DNA from 2 places in the Sodalis sp. RH15 genome. Region 1 is predicted to be linked to the other one. Evidence: predicted binding sites of a transcription regulator. Region 1 holds the regulator's gene; the other holds the start of a gene.
The links. Region 1 encodes Fur, which represses iron uptake genes when iron is present. Its sites were predicted from a motif close to ATAATAATGAGAACNACTATCAA; they were not measured.
Positions count from the first base shown of each region.

Region 2: a site for Fur is predicted at 1,464-1,486, ahead of ACL2XO_RS13635 (TonB-dependent receptor domain-containing protein). Genes of this name have one in related genera too.

Region 1 covers NZ_CP178738.1:1,869,469-1,875,357, reverse strand. Annotated here, with positions in the region: gene seqA (replication initiation negative regulator SeqA) at 1-468, opposite strand, end outside; gene ACL2XO_RS08790 (alpha/beta fold hydrolase) at 673-1,449, shown strand; gene ybfE (LexA regulated protein) at 1,585-1,884, shown strand; gene fldA (flavodoxin FldA) at 2,054-2,569, shown strand; gene fur (ferric iron uptake transcriptional regulator) at 2,900-3,376, shown strand; gene alsR (transcriptional repressor AlsR) at 3,906-4,793, shown strand; gene alsB (D-allose transporter substrate-binding protein) at 4,813-5,751, shown strand; gene alsA (D-allose ABC transporter ATP-binding protein AlsA) at 5,804-5,889, shown strand, end outside.
Region 2 covers NZ_CP178738.1:2,962,375-2,968,263, forward strand. Annotated here, with positions in the region: gene hutW (heme anaerobic degradation radical SAM methyltransferase ChuW/HutW) at 23-1,333, shown strand; gene ACL2XO_RS13635 (TonB-dependent receptor domain-containing protein) at 1,721-4,132, shown strand; gene ACL2XO_RS13640 (DUF554 domain-containing protein) at 4,280-4,996, opposite strand; gene ACL2XO_RS13645 (UbiX family flavin prenyltransferase) at 5,006-5,617, opposite strand; gene ACL2XO_RS13650 (UbiD family decarboxylase) at 5,626-5,889, opposite strand, start outside.

The sequences.
Region 1 (5,889 bases):
GTGTTCTACCATACCCCGTTTACGATCGGTGTTGGTATTGGTAATAACCCAGTAGGGCGTTCCCGGCACCTGCTTAGGTTTAGTATGGCTGCCGTTTTGCAATAATGTGTGCTCATCGCCGGCAAAATAGGTCCGGGTACGGCCGCGCAGCACGTCCGCCGCTTCGGAGAAATCGGCGGGCGACAAGGAATAAAGGGTGGACAGCACCAGTATGAAACGCTCTACCGCCTTGTTTTGTTCAGCATAGACGTCCGAGAGCAATAATTCACGCATCGCCCTGACGCGATCCCGGGCCGGGGTCGAGGCTTCCGTTTTTGCCGGCGCGGCGGATGCCGGACGGACGGGCTCATTGGCCTGGGGAGAAAATTTCAGCATCCGGCGCAGGATGTCCGAGGCGCTTTCGCCGATATGCTGGGTGTGGCTGGCAATAAAACGGTAGAGGTCTTCGTCGAGTTCGATTGTTTTCATCTTTATCCGGGGGCTTTCTTCTCTTAAATCAATCAACAGGATTATACAAGCTAAACCGGCCCCGCGAACAGCGCTAGTATCCGGCTTTGGCATAAAGTCGGAATTTCCCCGACGGCGATGCGGGGATTGATACCCTTTTTTGCGGCGCAGGCGTCAATACCTCATGATACGCTAGTCGCCTTTGCTGTCGACACGAGGATCGGGATGAAATTACATTATCGTTTGCAACCGGCCCGGCAACCGGGAAACGCTTTGCCGGTGGTATTACTGCACGGCCTGTTCGGCAGTTTGGACAATCTGGGCGTACTGGCGCGCCCGCTGGGGGAAAATCATGCCACCCTGCAAATCGATCTGCGCAATCACGGCCTTTCGCCCCACGACGACGAGGCCGGTTATGGCGCTATGAGCGGGGATGTGGCGGCCTTGCTTGACGAATTGCAATTGGGGAAATGCATCATTATCGGCCACTCCATGGGGGGCAAGGTGGCTATGGCGCTGTCGGCGCTGATGCCGGATCGCATCGCCGCGCTGGTGGTGATTGATATCGCGCCGGTGGCCTATCCCACCCGCCATCACGACCCGGTATTCGCCGCCCTCAGACGGGTGGAGAAGGCGGGAGCGGCGCAGCGTAGCGAGGCGGCGCTGCTAATGGAACAGGATATCGACGATAAGGACACTATTCAGTTCTTATTGAAATCCTTTTCCCAGGGCGCGTGGCGATTCAATATCGATGCATTATGGGAAAACTATCCGGCGCTTATCGGCTGGAAGGAAATACCGCCCTGGGACGGGCCGGTATTATTTATCCGCGGCGGCCTCTCCCCCTATGTGAAGGAGGAGTACAGCGAAGCCATCCGGCGGCAGTTTCCACGGGCGCGGGCCCACGTGGTGGCCGGCGCGGGCCATTGGGTGCATGCCCAAAAGCCTGAAGCGACGCTGCGCGCCGTTGTGCGGTTTCTGGCGGATTCCCTGGGGAGCTAGCCGCGACCGGCCGGTTTACCCATCCGGCAGTGTTAATCATTGTCGTTTATCACCGGGGTGGGGTAATATGGCTTGCTATGTTTACCGGCAAGGACTTACCCGCCCGCTTTTGGATGCACAATCCCTTCACGACTTATGGCAAAAGAACAAACGGACCGCACCACCCTGGATTTGTTTATCGATGAAAAACGCCCGGGGCGCCCGAAAACCAACCCGCTTTCCCGTGATGAACAATTGCGAATCAATAAACGCAATCAATTGCGCCGGGACAAGGTGCGGGGTCTGCGCCGGGTTGAGTTAAAAATCAATGCGCAGGCGGTGGCTGCATTAAACGAGCTGGCTTTTCAGCACGCTCTCTCCCGCAGCGAGCTGATTGAACAAATCCTGCTGGCCGAATTGGAACGGCATCAGGATGCCGCCGGCAAGGAAGATTAAGGCCGGGCTCGCCGTCCGGGACCGGAAAAGACCGGCTTTTGCGATAAAACTCCGGTTGAACGAGTTTCTCCCGCTGTGAGGGTCTGCTATTATTGCACGATTATTTCCCGAAAAGCCGGTTGATCGTCTGGTAAACCATATCCTTAATATTTAAGAGGTTTTCAAATTCATGGCAAGCGTAGGCATTTTTTTTGGCAGTGACACCGGCAATACCGAAAATATTGCCAAAATGATTCAAAAGCAGCTGGGCGCCGATGTTGCCGAAGTGCATGACATTGCCAAAAGCAGCAAAGAGGACCTGGAACAATTCTCCACCCTGCTGCTGGGCATTCCCACCTGGTATTACGGCGAAGCGCAATGTGACTGGGACGACTTTTTCCCCACATTGGAAGACATTGATTTCACGGGAAAACAGGTAGCGCTGTTCGGCTGCGGCGATCAGGAAGACTACGCCGAATATTTTTGTGATGCCATGGGCACCATTCGCGATATCATCGAACCCCATGGCGCCACCATCGTGGGTCATTGGCCTACCGCCGGCTACCATTTTGAAGCATCGAAGGGTCTGGCGGACGATAAGCATTTTATCGGTTTGGCCATAGACGAAGATCGCCAGCCAGAGCTGACCAATGACCGCGTGGACGCCTGGGTAAAACAAATCAGCGCCGAACTCAAGCTCGGCTGAGCCGCCGCCGGGTTTCCCGGCTAAACCCGTGCCGTCCATAGCGTTGACGGCCGGTTGAAGCTGTTGATATATAATTCCTTTCAAATCGATAGATACAATTTTTTAACTTTCATCCACAAAGCAGTACAATAGCCTGGCGGTTAGACCGATTTTAATGAAATGTGATAAAACTTGCCTCACCTTAAACAGACTATCATTGTAAAAAGGCCGCGGTTTTCATTTTACACAGGCAGTCCTATAATGAGACGGCGTTACATTTTTCAGGCCGACCATTGTTATAGGCTACATTAGCCTACAATCAGATTATCAAAGCAACAGGACTAAACCCGCATGACTGACAATAATATTGCATTGAAGAAGGCCGGCCTGAAAGTCACACTTCCCAGACTTAAAATTCTGGAAGTGCTGCAAGATCCGGAATGCCATCACGTCAGTGCGGAGGATCTCTATAAAAAACTGATCGATATGGGTGAGGAGATTGGTTTAGCCACCGTTTATCGCGTACTGAATCAGTTTGATGACGCCGGGATCGTCACCCGCCATAATTTCGAAGGCGGTAAATCCGTTTTTGAACTGACGCAGCAACATCATCACGACCACCTGATCTGCCTTGATTGCGGCAAGGTCATTGAATTTCGTGACGAGTTTATCGAAGCGCGCCAACGGGATATCGCTAAAAAACACAATATCAAACTCACTAATCACAGTTTATATCTTTATGGCCATTGTGAAGTCGGCAATTGCCGTGAGGATGAGACCCTGCACGATCATGATGTTGACGAAGCGGTGCACAGCCTTAAAGAGTAACCATAGCGACACCGGGCATCGTTCAAAGCTTGAAAACCACTGCTGAAACGGGTGGTTTTGGTTATTCCGCAAATTGCCGATGGCACCTGGACTGATGCCGCCCCGTTTCTTATCCCGCTGCCGTTAATTCTTTCACTCCATTCGCTCCTCAGCCCCTTCATGCCGGCCAGGCGGCCACAGCCCGTTGAGCCTGCGCCGCGGAATCGCATCAGCAAAAGAAACTTCACGAATTAAAATTTATTATAAATATTTAAAACAATCACACACCCATCAATTCTCATTCCTGCTGTTCAAATCCACAAGCGAAAAAAAATCTTCGCTAAAAATACATGTTAACTATTGTATTATAATAATATTTTATCCGTAAGGCTTCGGTGTCGTTTCCACGGCGCCATGAGCAATGTCCGGCATTACTTTTACAAAAAGCACTAACTTTATAAATTATTTTAAAACGTGAAGTATGCTGCATATTTGTTATGCATCCTATGTTGATATAGTGCCGTCAGCAATGATAATCAGAGAGCTGAAAATGACTGAATCGGAACTGAACGGCGCCATGCCCCGAGGTATCGGCATCGCTCCCTATCTTCGCATCAAGCAAGAAGGGATGACCGAAAATGAAAGCCGAATCGTGGAGTGGTTTTTAACGCCAGGCAATCTTAGCCATATTTCCGGCATTAAAGAGGTGGCGCAAAGCCTCGGCATGTCGGAAGCCATGATTGTCAAGGTGTCGAAAATTCTGGGCTTCAGCGGTTTTCGGCAGCTACGCAGCGCGATTGTCGAATATTTTGATCATGCGGATCATGATATTACCGCCGAACTGTCGCCGGATGACAGTCCGGAGGATCTGGTGAATAAGGTGTTTAACCTCACGGTACGCACCATCGTTGAAGGCCAGGCCATTGTCGATGCGCAGGAGATCCAGCAGGCCGCCCGCTGTTTTTTCAATGCCCGCCAGCGTGAACTCTATGGCGTCGGCGGCTCGAATTCAATTTGTACCGACGTTCAGCACAAATTCCTGAAAATCGGCCTGCGCTGCACCGCATTCCGCGATGCCCACCTGATGATGATGTCGGCATCCCTGTTACAGCCCGGCGACGCGGCGCTGGTGGTGTCCCATTCGGGCCGCACCACCGATCTCAAGCGGGTGGTGGAAATTGCCAAGGACAACGGGGCGAAAATTATTTGCATTACCCACAGCAGCAATTCAGCCATAGCGCGGCTGGCGGATTTCAACATCTGTTCACCGGCCCCGGAAACGCCGCTGCTGGGCAGGAATGCCTCGGCCCGTATTCTGCAATTGACCCTGCTGGATGCGTTTTTTGTTTCAGTAGCCAGGCAGGATATTGATTTAGCTAATAAAAATTTGGAAAAAACCAGTGCCATTACCCAGTACCTGAAGCGTGATTATAAATAATTCTCTCTTGGAGATAAAAATGAATAAATTCATTAAATTTGTCGGCAGTGCGGCCTGCGGGTTGATGTTGTCCACCGTGGCGGCCCGGGCGGCAGCCGATTACGCAGTCGTATTGAAAACCCTGTCCAATCCCTATTGGGTGGAAATGAAACAAGGCGTTGAGCAAAAGGCAAAGGAGCTGGGTGTAACCGTCGATATTTTCGCATCACCCTCCGAGGGGGATTTTCAATCGCAATTACAGCTGTTCGAGGATTTGACCAATAAAAATTATAAAGGCATCGCCTTTGCGCCTTTATCTTCGGTAAACCTGGTTATCCCGGTGGCCAAGGCTTATCAGCAAGGCATTCACCTGGTGAATCTCGATGAAAAAATCGATATGGACAGCCTCACCAAAGCCAAAGGCAACGTGGAAGCCTTCATTACCACTGATAACGTTACCGTCGGCGCCAGCGCGGCCAAATACATTATTGGCAAACTGGGTAAAGACGGCGGCGACGTGGCCATTATTGAAGGCAAGGCCGGCAATGCTTCCGGTGAATCGCGCCGTGTCGGCGCCACCCAAGCGTTCAAAGCCGACAGCAATATCAAACTGGTCGCCAGCCAGCCGGCGGATTGGGATCGCATCAAGGCGCTGGATGTCGCCACCAATGTCCTGCAGCGTAATCCCAAGCTCAAGGCGTTTTACTGCGCTAACGATACCATGGCAATGGGGGTAGCCCAGGCGGTGGCCAATGCCGGACAAACCGGACATATCCTCGTAGTGGGCACCGACGGGGTGCCGGAGGCCCGCAAGATGGTTTCCGAGGGAATGATGACCGCAACCGTAGCGCAAAACCCGGCGGAAATCGGCGCCAACGGCCTCGCTATTTTGGTGGACTCGGTTAAATCCGGAAAGCTGATAGCATTGAATGCCCAGCCTAAAATTGTCACCGTGGATTCAATATTAGTGACGAAATAATCCCGACAAATAGCGATTAAATCTGCATAACATGCATACGCCGGAGAGTGATATGACCGCGCCATATATTAAAATGGAAGGGATCGCTAAAAGTTTCGGTCCCGTGCAGGCATTAAAATCCGTTGATTTTGAAATCTT
Region 2 (5,889 bases), 1.1 Mb from region 1:
TAAAATATGATTGGATAACAAGATGTCGATGGATTTAACCCCTTTCTTTGCCCGAGAAGGCCAACAGCCGTTCGATAACCGGGTGATGGCGATGCCCTGGCGCAATCAACGCCCGCTGGACGGCGACAGTATCAGCCAGGGATGGCGGCAATTACGGCAACGCACGCTGCCGGCGCGTAAGCGTCTGCTTTATATCCATATTCCGTTCTGTGCCACTCATTGCTCGTTTTGCGGGTTTTATCAAAACCCGTTGAAATCGGACAGTACCGCCGTCTATACCGAGTGTTTATTGAGTGAACTGCAGCTGGAAGCGGACAGCCCGTTGCACCAGTCCGCACCCATCCACGGGGTCTATCTGGGGGGCGGTACGCCCACCGCGCTCACCGCCGCCGAGTTGAACAGGGTGATTCGCCGCATTCGCCACAGTCTGCCCCTGGCGCCGGATTGCGAAATTACCGTCGAAGGCCGTGTCCTCAATGTTGATGATGAACGCCTGGATGCCTGTCTGGATGCGGGCGTCAACCGATTCTCCATCGGCATCCAGACATTCGACACCCGCATCCGCCGCCGGATGGGGCGCATCTCCGATGGCGAGACGGCCATCGCGTTCCTTGAACGGCTATGCCGGCGCGATCGGGCGGCGGTGGTGTGCGATCTTCTGTTCGGGCTGCCGGGGCAAACATTGTCAAGCTGGCGGGATGACCTGAAGATTATCAGTGAATTACCCTTGGATGGCGTGGATTTGTATGCCCTGAATGTATTGGCCGGCACGCCGCTGTATAAAGCGGTGGAAAATGGACGGACCACCCTGCCGGATGTGACGGAGCGATTGGCCTTTTACCGTGCCGGCGCCGATGTGCTGGCCGGGCAGGGGTGGCATCAGCTAAGCAACAGCCACTGGGCGAAGACCAGTCGTGAACGTAATTTGTACAACCTGCTGATCAAGCAGGGCGCGGATTACCTGGCGTTGGGCAGCGGCGCCGGCGGCAGCCTGGACGGACAGGCCTATATGCTGGAACGTAATCTGGAACGCTACTATCAGCGGGTCCGGCTAGGAGAAAAACCCATCGCCATGATGACGGCTCCCCATGCGCCTGAACCCTGGCAGCACCAGCTTCAGGGCGGCATCGAAACCGGCCGGGTGGCGCTATCCGCCTTGACCGACCACAGCGATGCCTTGCGCCCGCTGCTGAGCCAGTGGCAGCGGGCGGGGCTTATCGTGGACGACTCTTCCTGTATGCGCCTGACGGTGGACGGCCGTTTTTGGGCCAATAATCTATTACAGGCATTGCGGCTGCTGATACCGCGGCTGGCAGACGAAGCGGATCGGTAGGCCTCTGCCAGCGAGAGGGCACCAGCGCCGGATACATCACAAATGATGTCTGAATGTAACCATTGTTGTTTTATCGATAAGTAACGGCAAGAAAACGGTAAGCGTAAAAAAATCGTCTTTGAGATTGATATTGAAAATCATTATCATTACTATCTTTCATCTCAGACACGTCATTTAGAAAATAGATCTTGCCGGCCATCACCGGACGTAGAGAAATATTGCCATTATCCTTTTAATAATTGTGGCAATAACAAAATAACCTTTATCTTGATAAGAGATTTTAATTTTTTTGGGAATGGTAATTTTAATACTGATAGCAATGGCTGAGCACCCTATAATCACTATAGATTGTGAGAGAATTATATGCTTCCGCCAAGTAAAAAAAGGATGCGCGTCAATTTCAATAAATTCTTTCTGACGAGCGTATTAACCGGTGCCATTGTAAGTGTATTATCAACGGAAAGTTATGCCGACAATAATGACGCCCTTATTCTTAATACACAGGACGCTACGGCCAAAGAGAACAATAAACCGGCCGCGCCGGAACAATCGGCTATTAAACAGCAAAATCATGAAACGCTTACCGTCACCGCGCCGCGTATCAAAAATAAGGCCGGGTCCCAGACAACCCTGAGCGCCGCCGAGCTGCAAAAAAACGGCGGTACTGATTTCGGCACTATCATGCGCTATCAGCCGCTTATCAGCGCCACGGGTGCCAGCGGCGGATCCGGCGCCGGAAAAAGCGGCTTCGATCGCGGCGGTTACACCGGCTATAATATCCGCGGGCTTGAGAGCAACCGTGTCGGCATCGATGTGGACGGTATTCCGCAGCCGGATGCCACCAGCCGCGGTTACGTCGGCCGCGCAGGATTAAATACGTTCGGTATCGGCCGCGATTATATCGACCCCTATATGTATGGCAACGTGGATATTCAGTCCGGCGCGACCTCCATTGATAACCCCAATATTTATATTGGCGGGGCCGTCTCTTTTAACCCAAAGTCTGCTGATTATTATCTTTCCCCCACCCGGCAAACCTATTTTGGCTACCAGAGCGATTATGATTCTTCCAATCGCAGCTGGCATAACGGCATTACCGCCGCCGGCGGCGACGAAACGTTACGCGGGATCTTTGTTTACAGCCGCCGGGATGGTCAGCAGACCCGCAATAACAGCGGTACCGTGGATGCCTATCCGGCCAACTGGCATTCCGATGCCTTTATGACGTCCGGTATCTGGCAGCCCAACGATCAGCATAAACTGACCGGGACTTTCGATTATTATAATAAGACCAACCACACCCATTATGATGGCTGGAATTCAGCGGGAAGCGCCATTATCGGCACCACGGATCAGACCAGCCAGACCCGCCGCTACGGCGTCAGCCTGAAAGACGACTGGACGCCGTTTAACGACATTATCGACAGCATGTCTTCGAAGCTCTATTACCAGCATACTGAGGCCCATGACTGGACTTATATGCCTGAAAGCACCACCAGCATGGAAACGGTCTTATCCAATTACGATACGGATACCGTAGGTTTTAATAATGCGCTGGCCAAAACCCTGGGGCGCCATGACCTGAGCGCCGGGGTGAACGCCAGCCTGACAACCACGAAACGGCCCTTCACCCAGGTGCCCGCCCAGAGCGTCTATAACATCATTATGCAACCCCAGGCGGACAGCAAAACCACTGCGCTGGGGGCCTTTGCCCAAGATCAAATCAACTTTGATCTTGGCGGTAAGCATTTTGCCATTATTCCCGGCGTACGGGTGGCTCATCAGTCCACCAAACCGCAGAATCTTTCCAGCCTGGCCAGCGGCAGCACGGCCTTGGACGAGTCTGAACTGGCGTCGCTGTATGGCAAGAGTAATTCTGACACTCAGGTATTGCCGTCACTGGTTTTTCAATATGATCTTACGCCGCGCCTGATGACCTATTTGCAGTATAAACGAGGCGCACAGTTCCCGAATCCCAGCCAGCTGTACAGTTCCTGGAATCTGGGGTCGAGTTATGCCGGCACGTCACAATATGCCCTGATCGGGAATCCCGACCTGAAAACCGAAACCAGCAACAACCTGGAGTGGGGAGTAAAAGGAGAGGTGGCTGACGGGGTGACGATGCATACCTCCGTTTTCTACAATACCTATAAAAATTTCATCGCCTATAACCGCTACACCCGTTCCGGCAATCCGGAAGCCTTTACCAACGTTCCGTCGAATATCTACATCACCTATGAGGCTGAAAACCGTGATAGGGCATACATCTACGGTGGGGAAACCAGCGTCAAGGTCAATTTCGGCACCTGGTTCGAAGAGGTTAATGGTTTGAGCGCAACCCTGGCCTTTGGCTATAACGAAGGTAAATCCAAATCCAGCTATCTCGGCGATAAATATGTGGATATCGACAGCGTAGCGCCGATGAAGGCTATCGTCGGGGTAGCCTGGGATGATCCGGCGAAACGCTACGGTACCGCGCTGACCGCGACCTTTGTGCACGGTAAACGCGCTACCGATACCAACCGGGAAACCTACAGCAACAGCGGTACGGCCATCACCGATGCCACCACTGAATATATGAACGTGCCGGGCTATGGCCTGCTGGACTGGACCGGGTATTGGCAAGTGGCGAAGAACGTGAAGCTGAGCGGCGGCGTATACAATATTACCGACCGCAAATACTGGGATTACCTCAGCAGCAGGGATCTTACCGAAAGCAGCAATCAGGATGCCTATGATAAAGCGCTGGCGGTGATGCCGGGCCGGAGTTTCCAGGTGGGGATGAATATCGATTTCTGATTTGCCCCGGTCTCCCATTGACAGGCCCGCTGTACGTCGGAGGTAGCGGGCCTACCGTGGCATGGGGCGCTTCGCGGCCGACTATGGCCGCTCCGGCCCCATTGCCGCGGTCTCCCTTTAACACGCGTTACGCCGGAACTGGGTTTTTCAGGCGATATAGGTTGCCCACAAAAAGGAGAACGGCATGATAAGAAACAGCCCTGGCAGCATATTGGCCACCGGGAACAGCTTGATACCGCATATCCGCAGGCCGGTGGCCAGCATGATAAGGCCGCCGGCGGCGGAAAAGTCCAACATCATATCAGGGGTGGTCATGGGCAGGATAAATGCGGCCAGCGTAGCCAGCGCGAGCTGGATAGCCAACTGCGGGATGGCGATGACCACTACCGCATAGCCCAATATCGTCGCGAAAATGGCCGAGGTGAACAGATCCAGTACGGTCTTGATGTACAGGATAGAGGGATCGCCGGTCATGCCTTCATGCATGGCGCCGAAGATACCGGTTCCGCTGGCGCAGAACAGCACCACGATGGCCACGAATTTATCCATGAATTCCTGATGGGTCAAACCCTGGGCCGGCGGCAGGAATTTATCCACAATGCCACGTGTATAACCCGCCGCTTTGCCGATGCCTCTTTCCACGAAGAACAGCTCTCCCAGCATGGCGCCGATAACCATGGCCAGCACCACCGCGGGCATATATTTCACTTTGACGATCAGCATGATGCCCAGGCCCATGGAGCACAGGCCGAAGGTCAGCGGCAAGGCCGAACGGATGCGCTCAGGCAAACGCGTGCCGAGAAAAGCGCCCACCAGGCCGCCGATCACCACCGCCGTCCCGTTAACATAGGGTCCAATTAACATTTATATTCCTTAAAATGAATCATCCGCCGGTTCGCCGCGGGGTGTTTTTATGGTGTCGCCATCGCCCCAGCGAGGCAGATTCTTGATTTCGATCCCCAGCAAATCGAGGGCGCGTCCGACGCTGTGGGTAATGATATCGTCCGGGGTTTGCGGCCGGTGATAAAGCGCCGGTACGGGAGGGAATATAATCCCGCCCATTTCCGTGACTTGCTGCATATTCCGCAAATGCCCCAGATTCAGCGGGGTTTCCCGCGCCATCAACACCAGACGGCGTCGCTCCTTCAACACAACGTCGGCGGCGCGGGTCAGCAGATTGTCCGTCAGGCAGTGGGCTATGGCGGCCAGAGTGCGCATGGAACAGGGCGCCACCAGCATACCGAGGGTGTGAAAGGAGCCGCTGGCGATAGAGGCGCCGAGATCCTCGATGGGGTGAACCTTATCCGCCAGTGAAATAACCTCGTCCATCCGATAATCGGTTTCCAGTCGGCAGGTCTTCTCCGCCCCCCTGGAGACCACCAGATGGACCTCCAGATCCAGACCCTTCAGCAGTTCCAGGGCTTTGACGCCATACTGGAAACCGGAAGCGCCGCTGATGCCGATGATAATGCGCCGTGAAATCATGCTATCCCTTACTCAAAATCCGGCAGGAAGCGTTTAACATCCACTTCTTTAAAGCGTGAACGTTCAAACTGCGACTTCATGCTGAAGGGAACCGTGCAGTCAAAAATGGTCTTGCAGGACATGCCTTCCTGCAAAATGCTGGGGCTGTAGGCCGGGACCTGCGACGGATCGAGGGGGTGGCAGCGTACGCCGGGAATAAAGACCGTGTCCACATCGCCTTGATAGCGGGTCTGCATGGCCCACATCACGTCGTCGCTGTCAAAAATGTCCAC